Regions from separate parts of the Cobetia sp. 29-18-1 genome, predicted to be linked through region 2. Evidence: predicted binding sites of a transcription regulator. Region 2 holds the regulator's gene; the other holds the start of a gene.
What was found. Region 2 encodes FNR, which switches genes on or off when oxygen is low (the NO sensors DNR and NnrR bind a similar motif). Its sites were predicted from a motif close to TTGATNTANATCAA; they were not measured.

Region 1: a site for FNR is predicted at 7,852-7,865, ahead of adhP (alcohol dehydrogenase AdhP). Genes of this name have one in related genera too.

Annotation. Positions count from the first base shown of each region.
Region 1 covers NZ_JARWKS010000001.1:338,795-348,454, reverse strand. Annotated here, with positions in the region: gene dusA (tRNA dihydrouridine(20/20a) synthase DusA) at 1-667, shown strand, start outside; gene QD208_RS01410 (peptide MFS transporter) at 1,126-2,523, shown strand; gene QD208_RS01405 (succinylglutamate desuccinylase/aspartoacylase family protein) at 2,648-3,673, opposite strand; gene QD208_RS01400 (sulfite exporter TauE/SafE family protein) at 3,907-4,677, shown strand; gene QD208_RS01395 (DOPA 4,5-dioxygenase family protein) at 4,793-5,134, shown strand; gene QD208_RS01390 (CreA family protein) at 5,267-5,758, shown strand; gene QD208_RS01385 (pyridoxamine 5'-phosphate oxidase family protein) at 5,950-6,441, shown strand; gene adhP (alcohol dehydrogenase AdhP) at 6,616-7,644, opposite strand; gene QD208_RS01375 (aldehyde dehydrogenase family protein) at 7,963-9,483, opposite strand.
Region 2 covers NZ_JARWKS010000001.1:98,937-108,596, reverse strand. Annotated here, with positions in the region: gene QD208_RS00470 (NADPH-dependent 2,4-dienoyl-CoA reductase) at 1-1,480, opposite strand, end outside; tRNA gene QD208_RS00465 (tRNA-Asp) at 1,960-2,036, opposite strand; tRNA gene QD208_RS00460 (tRNA-Val) at 2,041-2,117, opposite strand; tRNA gene QD208_RS00455 (tRNA-Asp) at 2,167-2,243, opposite strand; tRNA gene QD208_RS00450 (tRNA-Asp) at 2,285-2,361, opposite strand; tRNA gene QD208_RS00445 (tRNA-Val) at 2,440-2,515, opposite strand; gene QD208_RS00440 (alpha/beta family hydrolase) at 2,732-3,598, opposite strand; gene QD208_RS00435 (cbb3-type cytochrome c oxidase subunit I) at 3,917-5,407, shown strand; gene QD208_RS00430 (cbb3-type cytochrome c oxidase subunit II) at 5,404-6,021, shown strand; gene QD208_RS00425 (hypothetical protein) at 6,047-6,325, shown strand; gene fnr (fumarate/nitrate reduction transcriptional regulator Fnr) at 6,614-7,363, shown strand; gene QD208_RS00415 (fatty acid cis/trans isomerase) at 7,564-9,660, opposite strand, start outside.

The sequences.
Region 1 (9,660 bases), 240 kb from region 2:
GGAGCTGGTAGCCAAGTGCGTGGCGACGATGCAGGCGCAGGTGAAGATTCCGGTGACGGTGAAGTGTCGCATCGGGATCGATGATCAGGATGAGGACGCCGATCTCGAGCGCTTCATCACCACCGTGGCCGATGCCGGCTGCGACACCTTCAGCGTGCATGCGCGCAAGGCGTGGCTGCAGGGTCTGTCGCCGAAGGAGAACCGCGATGTGCCGCCGCTGAACTATGGCCGCGTGCACCGCCTCAAGCAGGCGCACCCATCCTTGCATATCGGCATCAACGGCGGCCTGAAGCTGATGGACGAACTGCACGAGCAGCTGGAGCACGTCGACAGCGTGATGGTCGGCCGTGAGGCGTACCACAACCCCTGGTTGCTGGCGACGGTGGACAGCGAGCTGTACGGCGAGGCCGAGAATCCGCACACCAGCCGCCACGATGCGCTGCGTGCCTTCCGCCCCTACATCGAGAAGCGTCTCGCCGAGGGCGTGCGCCTCAACCACATCAGCCGCCATCTACTGGGGCTGTTCCAGGGGCAGCCGGGCGGCCGCCAGTTCCGCCGTCATGTCTCCGAGAACGCCCACAAGCCGGGCGCGGGCATCGAGGTCATCGATGATGCCATGGCGCGCGTGCCGGAGCATCGGCCCGAGGCACAGGTCGAGCAGGCCTGATCGAGCTGGCCTGCTCGCGCCGCTTCTGCTGCCTCTTCTTCCCTCTCTCTTCTGCCCTCTCTCTTGAGAGCAGCGCTTTCAAAAAAACAGTCCCCCGACACCCGGCCCTCGCGCCGGGTGTCGCCGTCTTGGCAGTCAGCAAAGTGACGGCACTGCACTGGCAGGCGTGACACCAGACGCAACCCTGCGTCGCCATCTAAGCTAATAACCCCTTAAATACCAATAACATGCATGACTTTCGTTTGATTGTCTGACAAAGCTATCTCACGCAGAATGGCTGACCATACGGACAACAACCGGTCTCGACATCGTCACGCCATGCTTGCGTGAGGTCAGCCACACAACTGCTCCGTCATCGGCGATTCCTCCACAGTCCTCTTCTGCAGCCCTGTGGGCCGGTCCATGCAGTCCCGTCATCCGGGCTGCGCTGCTTCAGCTGACACTTCCTTCGAGGTTCCATGTCCACACACTCCCCTACCGGAGCCAACAGCCGTGAGCTGTTCGGACATCCGGCCGGACTCTATCTGCTGTTCTCCACGGAACTGTGGGAACGCTTCTCCTACTACGCCATGCGTGCCCTGCTGGTGCTCTATCTCACCGATGCCGTCACCAGTGGCAGTCTGGGCTGGAATCAGGGCGACGCCCTGCAGCTGTACGGCATCTTCACGGGCCTGGTATACATCACGCCGATGTTCGGCGGAGCACTGGCCGACAACTGGCTGGGCGCCCGCCGTGCGATCCTGATCGGGGGCCTGATCATGGCGGCCGGGCAATTCGTGCTCGCCGTGCCGCCGGCCATGAGCGGCCTCGACCCCGAGATGCTGCTGTATGTCGGCCTCGGCCTGCTGATCGTCGGCAACGGCCTGTTCAAGCCCAACATCTCCACGATGGTCGGCGACCTCTATCAACAGGGCGATCACCGCCGTGATGGCGCCTTCACCATCTTCTACATGGGCATCAACATCGGTGCGCTGCTGTCGGGCATCGTCGCGGGTTCCATGGCCGAAGGCTATGGCTGGAACGCCGGCTTCCTGGTGGCCGGTATCGGCATGCTGCTGGCGGTCGCCATCCAGCTCATCTTCGCGCCGCGCCATCTGGGTGACCTGGGGGTCGAACCCAGCGCCCGGCGTGAGGCACGCCTGAGCAAGAGCAACAACCGCAAGACACCGCTGAGCCGCGAAGAGCGTGACCGCATCAAGGTCATCATGGTGCTGGGCCTGTTCACCATCCTGTTCTGGGCCGGTTTCGAGCAGGGCGGCGGCCTGATGGCGCTGTATGCGCAGGACTACACCGACCGCATGCTGATGGGCTTTGAAGTGCCGGCGGCCTGGTTCCAGTCGCTCAATCCGCTGTTCATCATCCTGCTCTCGCCGCTGCTGGCGGGTCTGTGGACGCGCATGGACAACCGCGAGCCCAGCTCGCCGGTCAAGTTCGCCTTCGGCCTGATCGCCCTCGGCATCGGCTTCGTGTGCATGATCGGCGCAGTGCTGGAGCAGAAAGCCGCAGGCAGCGCCTCGATGATGTGGCTGGTCGGTGCCTTCTTCTTCCACACTCTCGGCGAGCTGTGCCTGTCGCCGGTGGGGCTGTCGATGGTTACCAAGCTGTCACCGGTGCGCATGGGCGCGCTGATGATGGGTGCCTGGTTCGCCTTCGTGGCGCTGGCCAACTATCTGGCCGGCATGATCGGCTCGCTGGTCGGCGAAGCTGGTGCCATGAGCGTGTTCGGTGGCATCGCCATCACCGGCGTGCTCGGCGGCCTGCTGTTGCTGGTGTTCGCCGGCAAGCTGGTGGACTGGATGCACGGCGCGGAAGCGCGTCATGACGGCCCGCTCGAGACCCAGACCAGTCACGGCTGAGTGCTCTGTGCCTGTCGTTTTCGACCCCACGAGATTCTCTGCTGCAACGCAAACGCCCCGCTCAATGAGCGGGGCGTTTGCGTTATCACTGCCAGCAACAGGGGCGTAAAGGGGCGTGATGCGCCTAGATGGAGTCCGGCTCGAACAGCTGCTGGAAGTTGTCGACGGCGCTCTCGGCATCGTCGATCGCATGGAAGCGCGCCACGTGGTAGAGCGCCTCGCCCTCGTTGGCCAGCGGCAGATTGGCCATGCCGATGATGATGCCATCCGCGGGTGACAGCACCTCGCTTTCGCTGTTGCCGAAGGGGTCGGCGACGATGCCCAGCACCTGATGCTTCTCGACGCGGTCCCCCAGGCCCACGCGGCTCTGGACGATGCCATCGATGGAGGCCCGCGCCCAGCTGGAGCCGTTGGACATCTCCACCGCACGCGAGCTGGGCTTGCGGTCGCGGTCCTTGGCCAGCATGCCGATGGAGCGCATCACGCGCTTCACGCCGCTGACCCCCGGGCGAATCGCCCACTCATCGAAGCGCAGCGCCTCACCGGCCTCATAGGTGATGACCGGCACGCCGCGCTCGCTGGCATAGGCACGCAGACTGCCCTCGCGCAGCTCGGCATTCAGCAGCACCGGTGCGCCGAAGGCATCCGCCATCTGACGCGTGGCATCACTGCCCGTCATGGTGGCGCGGATCTGCGGCAGGTTGGTGCGATGAATCGCGCCGGTGTGCAGGTCGATGATGTGGGTGGCCTGATCGGCGATCTGCTCACGGAACAGCGCCGCCACCCGCGAGCCCAGCGAGCCGCTCTCACTGCCCGGGAAGCAGCGGTTGAGGTCACGGCGGTCCGGCAGGTAGCGCGTGTGCTGCACGAAACCGAACACGTTGACGATAGGCACCGCGATCAGGGTGCCGCGCAGCCGCGCGAGGCTGGAACTCTTGAGCAGCCGCCGCACGATCTCGACGCCGTTGATCTCGTCACCGTGGATGGCACCGCACACCAGCAGCACCGGGCCGGGCTGGCGGCCATGCACCACCTCGACGGGGATGTGCAGCGGCGCATGGGTGTAGAGCTTGGCGACAGGCACATCGACCTGGGCCCGCGTTCCCGGCGCGATGCGGGTACCGCTGATTTCAAATGGAGCGCGTGACATCGCCACCTCAGAGATTGTTCGACCAACGAGCGGCAGGCACTGCGACATGCCCGCCAGATCAGGCTACTCACCCAGTGTCTCGAAAGAAAACACTGTGCGACATGCGCCTTTTAGCGCATTGGTGCGCCAAGGGAAAGACTTCATTGCAGCGTGTCGGGATGAAGCGCGGGCAGAATTGTTCAACAATGGGCCTTCACGACTCACCTTGCCCGCCCTCTCGACATGAGATGCCCGTGACCGATTTTCTCGATGCCCTGCTGACACTGCCCGATTACTCTGCGCTGGCCTGGAGCGCGATCATCTTCTCGACCTACCTGACCGGCATCTCCAAGGGCGGCTTCGCCGGTGGCTTCGGCTCGCTCTCGGTGCCGCTGATGGCGCTGGCCATCGGGCCGCTGGAAGCCGCCGGTATCCTGCTGCCGCTGTTGCTGGTGATGGACTTCCTGAGCTCTCGCGCCTGGTGGGGCAAGCAGCTGTGGTCGGAGGTGCGCATCATCCTGCCCAGCGCCGCCATCGGCATCGCGGTGGGCGTGGTGCTGTTCGATGAGCTGGACGAGAACATGATTCGCGGTCTGCTGGGTGTCATCTCGCTGCTGTTCGCCGCCTATATGCTGTTCAAACCGACAGCCAGGAAACCGCTGCCCCGCTGGCTGGCCATTCCTGCCGGGGCCACCGCCGGATTCACCAGCTTCTTCGCCCACGCCGGCGCTCCGCCCTACAACCTGTACATGATTCCGCGCCAGCACCCCAAGGAGACCTTCATCGCCACCACGGTGATCATCTTCGCTGGCATGAACCTGATGAAACTTGGCCCCTACGTTGCGCTGGGCGAGATCAACCTCACCAGCCTCTCCACCTCGCTGCTGCTGGTGCCGGTGGCCTGGGCGGGGGTCAGAAGCGGCCTGTGGCTGCAATCCCGCGTCAACGAGAAGCTGTTCTTCCGCCTGATCATCATCGCGATGGCGCTGGTGGGTGTGCAGTTGATCTACAAGGCCTGGGGCTGATGGCCACAAGCCCCATCACGGCCTGACGACCACTGCCGCCAGCCATTGAAAACTCCCGGTACGGCCCTTGAGGCCGAACGCTGGAAGCCCCCTTGAGAACGATCGAGACAACGCCATGACACACCACATCAGCTACTACCACGCCCATCTCTATTACACCGATGAGCAGAGCCTGGCCGCCGCTCGCGAACTGGCAGCCCAGGCCGAGCAGCGCTTCACGCTGCGCGTCGGGCGCTTCCATCAGCAGCCGGTCGGCCCGCACCCGCTGTGGAGCTGTCAGCTGTCCTTCCTGCCTGAGGAATTCGGGCGCATCATCCCATGGCTGGCACTCAACCGCGGCTCGCTGGACATCTTCGTGCACGCCGGTACCGGCGATGACCTCTTCGATCACACCCAGGGCGTGATGTGGCTGGGCAACTCGCATACGCTGAATCTCGCTGCCTTCGCCAGCGAGTGAGGCCGCGGCAAGCATTTAGCCCGCGGCAAGCATTTAGCCCGCGGCAAGCATTGAGGCCAGGGAAATGGTTGACGCCCACCGCGGGTCTGACACGCTATCATCGCCTGACACCACTGACTCAAGGATTCCCCCATGACGCGACTGCGCCGCCTTTCCTCTCGTGCTGCCCTGCTGGGTGTGATGGCCTCAGGCCTGCTGCTGGCCGGCTGTGATGACAACGAGGTCGGGGATGTCTCGCTGGGCCTGTTCACCACCAAGGACATCAAGATCGAGAGCCTGATCGACCCCAAGGTGCCGGGCGTGACCTGTCACCTGAGCAACATCGAGGCGGACCTCGACTTCTCCGATCCCTCCGACATGAGCATCGCCTGCCGCCAGACCGGCCCGATCACGGCGGAGATGATCGCCGACATCGACACCTCCAAGAGTGGCGAGGAGGTCTATCGCAAGTCCAAGAGCGTGCTGCTCAAGAGCCTCAAGATTCGTCGCATTCTGGATCGCGACTCCCAGAGCCTGCTCTATATCGCCTACAGCACCAAGGAAACCAGCGGCAGCTTCAAGCATGCGCTGAGCAGCGTGCCGCTGTGGGGCAGCGACGCCTGGCAGGCACCGGCAGCGCAGTGAGTCGCCTCGGCGCCTGAATCAAGCCCCGATTGATCAAGCGCCGACTCATCAAGTGCTGGCTCATCAAGTGCTGGCTCATCAAGCGAAAGCTTCACCATCATCCCTTGAAGTTGGGGGTCGTCGCTCCAAGGTCTTGTGCAACGGCTAGCCAGCCGGATTTTCATTCGCATGACGCAAAGGAGTGACACACGATGTCGAGCCCGGAGCACAAGCAGAAGATCTGGAAGCTGATCAAGGATGTGAAGGTCGGCATGTTGGTGACGCAAGGCGATGGCATGCCCCACGCCCGCCCGATGCACCTGGTGCAGGATGACTACGACGGCACCCTGTGGTTCTTCACCCGCGCCAGCGCCGAGAAGGTGTTTGAGGCCAAGAAGGACAGCGAGGTCTGCCTGAGCTTTTCCGATCAGGATGATGGCGTCTACGTGTCGCTGAGCGGTCATGCCAATCTGCACCGCGATCAGGGCCTGATCGACAAGTTCTGGAACCCGTTCGTGGCCGCCTGGTTCCCGGAAGGCAAGGATGACCCCGACGTCACCCTGCTGGAGATCTCGGTGCAATCCGGCGAGCACTGGAAGGCCAAGGAGAGCAAGGCCTATCAGCTCTACGAGGTGGCACGCGCCAACCTCGACAAGGACCACACCCCGGACATGGGCGAGAACGAGAAATTCGGCACGGTGTAAGCAGAAGCCCGAGCTCGTCATGGAGAGCTCTTTGCAGTGCCCGTGTGAGAGTCAACGCGCACGACCATGCCAGACACGACAACGCCAGCCCTCGGGCTGGCGTTGTCGTGTCTGGCAGCCTGCCGTTTCCAGCAGGCCTGTCATCGGTGGTGAGGATTCAGGTCAGCGAACGCCTCAGGCCTTCATGTCGAGCACGATGCGCCCCTCGATCTTGCCGTCGATCATGCGCCCGAAGATGTCGTTGATGTCCTCGAGTTTGCCGGTCTGCACGGTGGCGGCGACCTTGCCTTCCGCGGCGAAGTCCAGCGCCTCCTGCAGGTCCTGACGAGTGCCGACGATGGAGCCACGCACCGTGATGCCATTGAGCACGGTGGAGAAGATCGGCAGCGGGAAGTCGCCCGGCGGCAGGCCGTTTAGCACCAGGGTGCCGCCACGGCGCAGCATGTTCTGGGCCTGATCGAAGGCCTTGGGCGACACCGCCGTCACCAGCGCCCCATGCGCGCCGCCGATGTCGCGCTTGATGACGCTCGCCGGGTCTTCCTTCATGGCATTGACGGTCACGGTCGCGCCCAGACGGCGGGCCAGTTCCAGCTTGGCATCATCCACATCCACCGCCGCCACGTTCAGACCCATGGCACGCGCATACTGCACCGCCATGTGTCCCAGCCCGCCGATGCCCGAGATCACCACCCACTGTCCGGGGCGGGTGTCGGTCATCTTGAGGCCCTTGTAGACCGTGACCCCGGCGCACAGCACCGGCGCGATCTCCACGAAGCCCACGCTGTCCGGCAGGCGGCCGACATAGCCGGCGTCCGCCAGCGTGAACTGGGCAAAGCCGCCATTCACCGAGTAGCCGGTATTCTGCTGGCTCTCGCACAGCGTCTCCCAACCGCCCAGACAATGCTCGCAGTGTCCGCAGGCCGAGTAGAGCCAGGGCACCCCGACACGGTCGCCTTCCTTGACGTGGGTGACGCCCTCGCCCACCGCAGCGATGGTGCCGACGCCTTCATGGCCGGGAATGAACGGCGGATTGGGTTTCACCGGCCAGTCGCCATGCGCGGCGTGCAGGTCGGTATGACAGACCCCGGAGGCGGCGACCTCGACCAGAATCTCGCCACGTCCCGGGCGCGGTACCGCGACCTCCTCGATCACCAGCGGTGCACCGAATTCACGTACCACGGCGGCTTTCATGCTGTTATCCATGACGTACTCCTCATCCATTGAAGACTGACGAACATTCAAGAAAGACGGACATTCAAGACAGACGAACCAGCAGAGTTGCGGTGGAGAGTGTGGGCTTGCGCCTGCATGCGCCAGCGCCCATGCCAGCGTTTTTCCAGCGCCCGAGCCTGCGCTCATACCAGTGCAAAGCTTGCCTCTCCATTGAAACCGGACGCAGCGCTCCCTGCCCTGCGCCAGATCAAGCAATCGGATCTGGCGCGGGCATCGTTGTCATTTTCTCAAGCGAGAATCGCGGGAGGCATGCAGCACCACCAGTCGCGGTGGCGCTGCCAGTCAGGCCTAGAAGAAGCCGAGCGGATTGATGTCGTAGCTGACCAGCAGGTTCTTGGTCTGCTGGTAGTGCTCCAGTGCCATCTTGTGGGTCTCGCGACCGACACCGGATTTCTTGTAGCCACCGAAGGCGGCATGGGCGGGATACTGGTGGTAGCAGTTGGTCCACACGCGACCGGCCTGGATGCCGCGCCCCATGCGGAAGGCGACGTTCATGTCGCGGCTCCAGACACCGGCGCCGAGACCGAATTCGGTGTCATTGGCGATGGCCAGTGCCTCGGCCTCGTCACGGAAGGTGGTGACGGCCACCACCGGCCCGAAGATCTCCTCCTGGAAGACACGCATCGAGTTGTTGCCCTTGAGCAGGGTCGGCTGGATGTAATAGCCGTTGGCCAGCTCGTTCTCCAGCTGCTCGCTGCTGCCGCCGGTGAGCACCTCGGCGCCTTCCTCGCGGGCGACATCCATGTAGGACATGATCTTGTCGAACTGCTCGCGGGAAGCCTGGGCGCCGACCTGTACGTCGGTGTCCAGCGGGTTGCCGCGCTTGATGGTCTTCACGCGCTCCATCACCCGGGCCATGAAGTCGTCGTAGATGCTTTCCTGGATCAGGGCGCGTGACGGGCAGGTGCATACCTCGCCCTGATTGAAGAACGCCAGCACCAGGCCTTCGGCGGCCTTGTCGATGAACTCGGGTTCGGCATTCATGATGTCGGCGAAGTAGATGTTGGGCGACTTGCCGCCCAGCTCCACCGTGGAGGGGATGATGCTGTCGGCGGCGCACTTGAGAATGTGCGAGCCCACGGGGGTGGAGCCGGTGAAGGCGATCTTGGCGATGCGCTTGCTGGTGGCCAGCGCCTGACCGGCCTCGGCCCCGTAGCCATTGACGATATTGAGCACGCCCGCCGGCAGCAGGTCATTGATCAGCTCCGCGAGCACCAGAATCGAGGCCGGGGTCTGCTCCGCCGGCTTGAGCACCACGCAGTTGCCGGCCGCCAGCGCCGGGCCGAGCTTCCAGGCCGCCATCAGGATCGGGAAGTTCCACGGGATGATCTGCCCGACCACGCCCAGCGGCTCATGGAAGTGGTAGGAAACGGTATTGGCATCGATATCCGCCGCGGTGCCTTCCTGGGAGCGCAGGCAACCGGCGAAGTAACGGAAGTGATCCGCCGCCAGCGGGATATCGGCGTTGAGCGTCTCGCGCACCGCCTTGCCGTTGTCCCAGGTCTCGGCGACGGCCAGCATCTCGAGGTTCTGCTCGATGCGATCCGCGATCTTGAGCAGGATGTTGGAGCGCTCCTGCACCGAGGTCTTGCCCCAGGCAGCGGCTGCCTTGTGGGCGGCGTCCAGCGCGAGGTCGATATCCTCCGCACTCGAACGCGGGATACGGCAGAAGGCCTCGCCCGTCACCGGGCTGACATTGTCGAAGTACTCACCCTTCACCGGCTCGACGAAGCGACCGCCGATATAGTTGCCGTAGATATCCTTGAACGTGACCAGCGCATCGGCGCTGCCCGGGGAGGCGTAGATCATGGCGAACTCCTGTTGGCCGGATTCACGAGTGGCGCTCGTGATCGACGGCCTGTTGTTGTCATTGCTGCACAGTCGTTGTCGTTACTGAAAAATCGTTGTCGTTGCTGAAAAGTCGTTGTCGTGTCAGCGAAACGCCTGGGTTGGCTCTACTTCAGTGGCCCCATTGGCGTTGACCCG
Region 2 (9,660 bases):
TGATCGCCTCGGCATAGCTGAGCACCTGACCCCGCTCGATACCGGCTTCGACACCCTCGATATCCGGCGTCCGCGCCTTCACGCCCGAGGCCAGAATCACGGCATCGAATTCCGCCAGCATCTCGGCGGTGGCGCGAGTATTGAGGCGCACCTCGACCCCACAACGCACCAGCTTCTCGTTGAAGTAACGCAGTGTCTCGTCGAACTCTTCCTTGCCGGGAATACGACGCGCGAAATTGAACTGGCCCCCCACCTCGGACTGCGCCTCGAACAGCACCACCACGTGACCACGCTCGGCCGCCGTCACGGCGGCAGACAGTCCCGCAGGCCCTGCGCCCACCACTGCCACGCGGCGCTCATGTCGCGCAGGCTCGATCACCATCTCGGTTTCATGGCAGGCACGCGGATTGACCAGACACGAGGTCAGCTTCATCTGGAAGGTGTGATCGAGACACGCCTGATTGCAGGCGATGCAGGTATTGATGATGGCAGCATCGTCCGCTCTGGCCTTGCTGACCCATTGCGGGTCCGCCAGGAACGGTCGCGCCATCGACACCATGTCGGCATGGCCCTCAGCCAGCACCGACTCGGCAACCTCGGGCATGTTGATGCGATTGGTGGTGATCAGCGGCAGGCTGAGTTCCTGCTTCATGCGCTGGGTCAGCCCGGTGAAGACAGCGCGCGGCACGCTGGTGACGATGGTCGGCACACGCGCCTCATGCCAGCCGATGCCGGTATTGATCAGGCTCGCCCCTGCCGCCTCGATGGCCTTGCCGAGCGCGACCACTTCCTCCCAGGTGCTGCCCTCATCGACCAGATCCAGCATCGAGAGGCGATAGATGATCAGGAAGTCCTCGCCCAGCGCGGCACGGATACCGGCGACGACCTCCACCGCCAGGCGGATGCGATTCTCGAAGCTGCCACCATACTCATCCTCGCGCTGATTGGTGCGCCGACAGATGAACTGGTTGATGAAATAGCCTTCCGAGCCCATCACCTCGACGCCGTCATAGCCGGCCTCGCGGGCCAGGCTGGCGCAGCGCACGTAGTCGGCGATCTGCTCCCTGACATCTGACGTGCTCAGCGCACGTGGCGTGAAGGGGTTGATCGGCGCCTGAATCGCCGAGGGCGCGACCTGATCCGGCGAGTAGGCATAACGCCCCGCATGCAGAATCTGCAGACAGATGCGCCCATCCTCGGCGTGCACCGCCTCGGTGACCTCGCGATGGTGCTCCGCCTCTTCCGGGGTGGTCAGCTTCGCGGCCCCCTGCATGACAGCCCCTTCCGCATTCGGCGCGATACCGCCCGTGACGATCAGCGCCACCCCGTGGCGTGCACGCTCACGATAGAACGCCGCCAGGCGCGCGAAGCCATCGGGAGTCTCCTCAAGCCCCGTGTGCATCGAGCCCATCAGCACACGGTTCTTGAGCGTGATGTGGCCCAACGTCAGCGGACGGAAGATATTCGGATAGGCAGTCATTGCGGTCTCTCCTTGGCTGTCTCGAGCACCTCGGACAATCATTGTTATATCGCGCCGCCGCCACTCTCATCAGCAACACTCACTCAGTCATGGTCATCAGTAACAGGTTGTCAGGACATCAACGACTGATGATAGATGGCAAACGGTCGTATGAAACGAGTGATCCCAGTGTAGAGCATCGCGCCATGGGCTCAATACTCCCAAAGGCCACATTGCGAATGACATCAGTGATGACATCAGAGAGGTGAGCAACCGCGCAGGACACCCATCAACGGGAATGAACGAAATGTCGTGATGTGCCCAGGGAAGACCGACAAGCCTGGAACATGACCAGGTCGAGAAGAGAGAAGAGAAAGGAAGAGGAAAGAGGCAAGAACAGGAGGCAAGCGGGCCGGGCCAGTACTGAAGACTTTCCGACAGCCAGAAACGCAAAAACCCGAGCTCGAAAGCTCGGGTTTCACGAATTCTATGAGATCGAATGGCGGACCGGACGGGACTCGAACCCGCGACCTCCGGCGTGACAGGCCGGCATTCTAACCAACTGAACTACCGGTCCGCATTGGTGGGTGATACTGGATTCGAACCAGTGACCCCAAGCATGTGAAGCTTGTGCTCTAACCAACTGAGCTAATCACCCAACACAAACGATCTTTGCTGCAAGCAGCGGTGATATCTCGCGATTCTGATGGCGGACCGGACGGGACTCGAACCCGCGACCTCCGGCGTGACAGGCCGGCATTCTAACCAACTGAACTACCGGTCCACTTCAGAACAACTCAACATCGGGCGCATGACAAACGAGAATGGCGGACCGGACGGGACTCGAACCCGCGACCTCCGGCGTGACAGGCCGGCATTCTAACCAACTGAACTACCGGTCCACGACAATCGCTTGCTTCTGCTAACGAACCAGGCCATTTAATCAAGTAACGCTTTGAAAAGCAATGACTTTTTTCAAATGGTGGGTGGTACTGGGTTCGAACCAGTGACCCCCAGCTTGTAAGGCTGGTGCTCTACCAACTGAGCTAACCACCCCTGTCTCGTTGGCGCTGCATTCTACGGAATCCGGCCCATGAGTCAATACTTTTTTTACGCGCAATTTCAGCAATCGTCCGCGACAGAGTATTGATAAGACAGGACTTTCCCGCTGCATATCGCCTGCAGGCCAGTAAACATCAGCGTTGCGTCATCATTCTGACATGCCGCTGTCGCCATCGAAGGCCAGGGTAATGCCCCTCGCATGGTGGCGATTCACTGCCGTTTTCCGCCCAGCGCCGGGTGATTGGCCAAGGCCTGCGCCGCACGCGAAATCAGTCCTTCACGTGTCTCGCCACTCGCTTTTCGTGGCTTGAAATCATGTTCGCCATCATTCAGCCAATGCAATGTCAGGCTTTCCGGCAACGGATATGCCGTCACTTCCTCGCGAGTTCCGAAGGGATCGCGGCTGCCCTGACAGATCACGCCGGCCATCGGGATATCCGGCAGATGGTCGATGCGCAACTTGTCGGGCTTGCCCGTGGGATGAAACGGATAGCCTAGCGCGTACCACCCGACCGGCAACGGCGCATGCGCCGCCCGGGTCAACTCCACCAGCAGATGGGAGGCCACACGACTGCCCATCGACTTGCCGCCGACCAGCCAGGGCAGCGATCGCAAGGAGTCGACGGCCGCCACACACGCCATCAGCGCCTGACACCAGCGCGCCATCTCCTCGATCAGCCCAGGCAGCCGGGGCGGCGGTCGGCGACGGCCTTCACAGCGCATCCTGACGAGATAGCCGAAATCGAATGCCAGCCACGCCATGCCCTGCATCAGGCAGGCAGCGCCGAACTGTTGATGGAAGTCGGTCTCACGCCCGGCGCCGGCTCCATGCGCATGCAACAGCAGGGCACGCCCCGGTTGCCCATGGATCTCAAGCGGGCCCAGTTCCGCCAACCAGCCTCGCCACGGCCCTCGCGCGGCCAGCGCGTCGTCGGACATGGTCTGGCGAGCAGCAAGCTCCGCGGCGACATCGGCCAGGCTGGCGACACGAAAGCCTTCCTCGGCGTAAGGGCTGGGAACCTCAGCCGTATTGGACGCATTGGCATCTTCGTCCGATGATGAAGTGACGGCGGGCAAGCGAAATTCTCCTGTTGATCTCGTACGGCTCGCGCCAGACAACGCTGGAACCGATGAGGGGTAAACGCTGCATTCCAGCGCGAGGGATGGCCTGTCAGTCGGCCATGGTCGCGCGTGATATCGGTCAGCGCCAGCCCTGCCGCCCTGACAGGGGCGTCGATGACCTGGCCGCTCCCGCAGCGCCGCTTCCAGCACCGTCACCACCAGCACTGCGCTTTCGCCCACTGCCGACGAGGTCGTGATATGCGTACAGCTCTTGAGGCTTCGGCCTGTCATCCCCGCGTGAACCATCATCACGTAAGCCATGATTTCGCTCGCATGGCCGTCATCTGGGGCCTGCTCAGCCTCTGTCTGGCCGTATGGCTCAACCTCATCTGGCTGTGGCCATCACTGGGGCCGGAGGTGGCCTGGCTGAGTTACGGCCGCCTCGCCCCCTTGCAGCACCACCTGCTGCTTTACGGTCTGGGCGGCTCGGCAGTGATCGCCGGCGGCTACTCCATCGCCATGCACAGCGTCCTGCAACGCGAATCACGCACGGACGCCGAGACGGCGATAGCGGATATCGCACTGCCCCCCTTCACGCTCAAGTTGATGCATTTCATCTTCCTCGGCTGGCAGGCCGTGGTCGCGCTCGGCGCACTGGCGATTGTCGCAGGCTACTCCTCGGGCCAGTACATGGCCGAAGCGCCCTGGCTCGTCGATCTCCTGATGACCCTCGTCTGGCTGGCCGTGGCGTGGGTCTTCTTCACGGTGCTGGAACAGCGCACGCTGCGCCGCCTGCCGGTGGCCTGCTGGTACTTCATCGCCGGCCTGATGCTGGTGTTGATACAGCATGTGCTGATCTCGCTCAGCGTGCCGATCGGCCTGCTGGAATCGATACCGCTCTTCACGGGCAGCCTCGAGGCACTGGTTCAGCGCTGGCAGGCAGGGCCACTCCCCGGTGGCATGTTCGCATTCGGCCTCATTGCCTTGCTCCATCACATGGTGACGAGCCGCTCGCGGCTGCCGCTCTACTCGCACCGGCTGGCCACCACCAGCTTCTGGATGCTGGTGCTGCTGGTGACATGGGGAGGCGCTCCGCTGCTGTTCGCGAGCGCCCTGCCGGCCTGGAGCCAGACGCTGGGCATGGCGATGGGCCTCCTGCTGCTGGCGCCGGGGCTGGCACTCAGCCTCAATGGCCTGATGACACTCAAGGAGGATTGGCACTCATTGCGCCGGGATCCGCTTAACTGCCTGCTGGCGGCAGCGCTGGTCAGCTTCGCCCTTGCGGTTCTTGAATACAGCCTGCTGTCATTGCCGACACTCAATGCCCTGACCTTCAGTGCCGCCAACAGTCTGTCGCCGGCAGCAAGCCTGGGGGTGGTCGCGACAGTCGCCATCGTGATGGCCTATCACCTGCTGCCCCCGATGCGCTCCCTCGCGCTGCTCAAGACTCACGCCCTGCTGGCCATCATCGGCACCCTGCTGTGCGTTGCCGCCAGCTGGGCGACCACGCTGCTTCAAGGCAGCATGTGGCATGTGCTGGCAGATGACGGCAGGCCGCTATACACCTTGAGCGAGGTGCTGGAAGCGGCCCGCATGCCGATGATGATCTCGCTGGGCGGGCTCGCCTGCTGGGCGCTCGGCATGCTGCTGATGCTCCTCAACGTGACGCGCACCCTGGCTGATCAAAAGAGCGAACGCCAAGCCGCTCACGAGCGCCAGCGCCTGAGCTCCGGCTCGCACAAGGCATCATCAGAACCTGCCATGCACTCTGCGTCCCCCTCTACCACGCCCCCTGCCACATCCTCGGGAGGGCATTACGCATGAGACATGTCCTGCTCGAACGTCACGCCGGCCTGATGACGGCACTATGCCTGCTCACCATGAGCCTCGGCGCCCTCGCCCAGCTGGTGCCGCTCGGGGCTCACCCCAGCCTCGCCAGCGCCCCCGAAGACCTCAAACCGCTGAGCGCCCTGGCGCTGGAGGGCCAGCGCATCTACCAACGCGAGGGCTGTCAGCAGTGCCACACACGCATGGTGCGCGATCTACCTGGCGATACGGCGCGCCACGGCGATGCGACGACCGCCCGGGCGCGCTACTACGACCGTCCCTCGCTGTGGGGCGTAGAGCGCTGGGGGACGGATTTGAGCCAGCTGCCTGCGCAACATGACGATGCCTGGCAGCGTCTGCATCTGAATGACCCGCGCAGTCAGGTGCCGGGCTCAGCGATGCCCGCCTACCCGTGGCTGTTCGAGCGGGCGTTGAGCGGTGAAGGCATCGCGGCACGCATGCGAGCCCTGCAAGGCCTGGGCGTGCCCTACGCGGAAGATGAGATTCTCGCCGCCCCCAATGACGTGCGTGGCACTGCCGAAATCACGGCGCTGCTCGCCTACCTGCAGCAGGCCGCCCCCGCGAGCGACATCGCCAGCCGTGGCCCATGACAGGACACCGCTCAGGAGACACGACATGAATCTGCTGGAGACAACTGGACTCCCCCTGTTCTGGAATCTCTGGGTGCTGGCCCTCACGCTGGGCAGCCTGGTGCTGTTCGCCATGCTGGCCCTGGGCAGCCTTTCGCGCGCTGCAAGCGCTGACAGCGACGAGCGCGAAGGCGATGGCCCCATGCAGGAACATCGCATCAACGGCGTACGTCAGCCTGACACACCAGCACCACGTGCCTGGGGCATACTGGCACTGGCGACGCTGGCCGCCGCACTGATTCTGCTGCTCGGCGCAGCTGGCTGAGGCAGGTCGTCGCGGTATGGTCACGCAGGGCCAACCAGGCCTAAAGTTCACACACCTTGCAACGCCCATGGGTTGGGCAGGATAATGAATTAATAAAATCTAATATTATGGCGCCACGAAATTGCGCTGCGCCAGCCGATGAGCGCTCAGACTCTGGCCGCTCGAATCACATCGGCTGAGCAGGGTAGCGGCGGGCGACAAGGCCCCGCCCCACCGTTCGTTGCGCCCGAAAGCCCCCTCCGCTGCCCTGCCCCAGGGGTAGCGGTGACATTCCTCAGGAGAGTCACCATGACGGCCAATGCACAGGCATCACACCGCTTGCGCGCCCATGAAGCCCGCTGCCAAACCTGTTCGCTGAGTTCACTGTGCCTGCCACTGGCACTGAACATGGAAGATATCGACCAGTTTGACGCCATCATCCGCCGTCGCGCGCCACTCAGAAAAGGGGAAGTGCTCTTCAGCCAGGGCGATGCCTTCGATTGCGTCTTCACGGTGCGCTCCGGAAGTCTCAAGCAGATCACCAATGAAAACAGCGGCATGGAGCAGCTGACCGGCTTCTACCTGCCCAGCGAGCTGGCCGGGCTCGATGCTATCGACAGCAATTGCTATCCCGGCACCGCGGTGGCGCTGGAGACCACCACCGTCTGCGAGATCCCCTTCGACCGCCTCAATGCGCTCTCGGAGCAGATGCCGGAGCTGAGAACCCAGCTGTTCAAGAGCCTGAGCAAGGAGTTGCACGAAGATCGCCGCATGATGATGCTGCTGTCGCGCAAGACAGCCGATGAGCGGCTGGCGAGTTTCCTGGTCAACCTGTCACAGCGCTTCCGTCGCCGTGGCTATTCGCCGTACAGCTTCCGCCTCTCGATGGCACGCGCCGATATCGGCAACTATCTGGGGCTGGCCGTCGAAACCATCAGTCGTATCCTGACCCGCTTCCAGACCCAGGGGCTGGTCGACATTCGTGCCCGCGAGGTGCATATCCTGCATCTGGATGGCCTGATCGAACTGGCCGAAGGCGAGTGTCAGGGCGGTCGCTGATGACGCCTGCTGACAGCACATCACGCTGAGCGACACTGCGCTGATCCGCCACCAGGGCACCATGTCGGCACCACACAAGACAGAAGCCCGCCACGCAATTTGCGTGGCGGGCTTCTTCTTTCTGTCAGGTCAGTCGTCCTGACAGTCCTGGCAGCCCAGACAGTCATGACAATAGGCCTTGTCTCGGCCTTCGCTGGCGATCAGCGGTTCTCGAGGCGGTTATAGTCCAGCAGGCCCGCTTCGACAGGGCGATCAGCATAGTTGGTGCGCAGCACGCTGTCGGAGAACTCCCAGAAGCGCGGGTCAGTCCGGCGCACCCCGATATCCGCCTGCAGGGCGCGATAGTCCTCTTCGGTCTCGAGTGCCGCCACCCGCTCTGCCAGCCTCGTCAGGGTGTCAGGCGTCAGACGCCAGAAGGCATTCGGGTAATCGCCCGCCACGCCCCGCAAGACATCGAGAGTGTCTTCCTCAGGACGGCGATTTTTCTCCTCATCGAACAGGCTGGTGATGTTGGCGTGGGCGGAATTGCGCAGCACGCTGTAAAGGCGCGGCGAGTCATCAGTGCCCTCCTCCAGCGCGACGATCGTCACCTCCGGCATCAGGCTGGCCGAGACTCCCTGCACCGCAGCGAGGGCCTGCAGCTCATGTCGCACGTGCTCGTCCTCGACATTGCTCAGGCTGCGCTCATGGCCGAGTTCCGGCGCGAGGCGCTCCTGCATGCGCCGCATCAGCCCAAGGCGCGCCTGGTCCGGCGATGACAGCTCCTGCGGTGTCCAGACGATGCCACTGGGCGCATCGAACTGCGGCGGCTTCTTGAACAGCAGCTCGCCAAGGCCGGGGCTGACGTCGCGATACCAGCTGTCATGCACCGCCTGGCGCTCGCCTGCCGGCAACAGCACCAGCAGGTTGTTCTCGCCTTCCATGCGCAGGAAGTCCATGTACAGACGGGTGACCAGCTGATGGCCGAGATTGCCATAGACATCGAAGCCGGCGACCAGCAGATAGTGGATGCGCTCCAGCATCGGGTAATCGATGATCCAGCCCGTCTTGGGCACGCCACCGACCAGCCCCTTCATCACCGCCGCATTGTCGAAGTGACGATAGATGGTCAGGGCCGCGTTGGGGTTGCGCCCCTGGCCGGGGCCGTCGGTCCAGCCGCTGCCGTCCCACAGCACCCGCTCATCCAGGCGCAGATCGCCATCGAGATAGGCCTGGGACATCAGGCGCTGCTTGGCCTTGAGATAGGCGGTCTGTTTGCTCTCGAACTTGACCCATGAGCTGATCGGCAACGCATTGCTGCTCTGCTCGGCGGGCAGGCTGAGATTCTTCCCTTCCTCGGCCAGGGTGCGTTCCACTTCCGGGTGACTGAACATCTTCGGGTCAGTGAAGCCGACCCAGAAGTGATCATTGATCACATCCACCGCAACCTGCCCGCGACAGACCGGCCCCTTGATGAAGCCCATGATGGTGTTCTGCGACTCATCCAGCATGAAGCGATAGCGTGACTCGGCCGGGATGGCCTCGAAGGTCAGGAAAGGATTCGAGGCCGTCTTGAGGTCGTAATCCGGCAGGTCATCCACCGGGTAATCCGGTGTCAGGAACAGCGCCTGCCAGCGCTTGAAGCGAGCATCATCGAGCGCATAGGGCAGATGATTCTTGGCCAGGATCGTCGCGCGCTCCTGCCACAGACGGTAATAGACCCGCGGGCGCCCGGCGTCATCGTGGGGCATGCTCGCGCGTTCATCGGCGGTGTAGGAGGCGTAGGGTGGATCGTAGGGGCGGCGCGTGGAGATGCGCTTGATCGGCTCGCCCGGCGGGGTGCTGGAACGCACCAGCTTGAAGAAGACCGGCCGTCCGTCCGCGCCATTGATGCCCGGGAAATACACATGACTCAGGAAGAGGTGCTCGTAGATATAGCGATTCATCAGGCGCTGCTTGAGGCTGTCGCCATTGAAGAAGCGCTCGGCCTGCTCGATGTGCGGCATCAGCGCCTGGGGCAGCGGTGCCGGGCCCGTCATCGCGCCACCCTTGGCCAGCCAGTTCACCAGCGTGCGGTGCTCTTCATCGCTGACCTGTGGCAGGGCGTAGGGCATGCCCCAGTCAGGATGGTCTTCGGCGAACTTGTCGTAGCCCTCGACGGGGGCACATACCTGACTGCGATTGAGCGACAGGTCGAAGCGGTCTTCCGGCAGCAGGCCATCTTCCGTCACCGGCAGCGGCGCCTTGCGCTTCTGGCTGAGCGCACGGAACAGCACACTGCCCTCCAGATTGGCGGCCGGGGAGTCGAAGCGCTCATT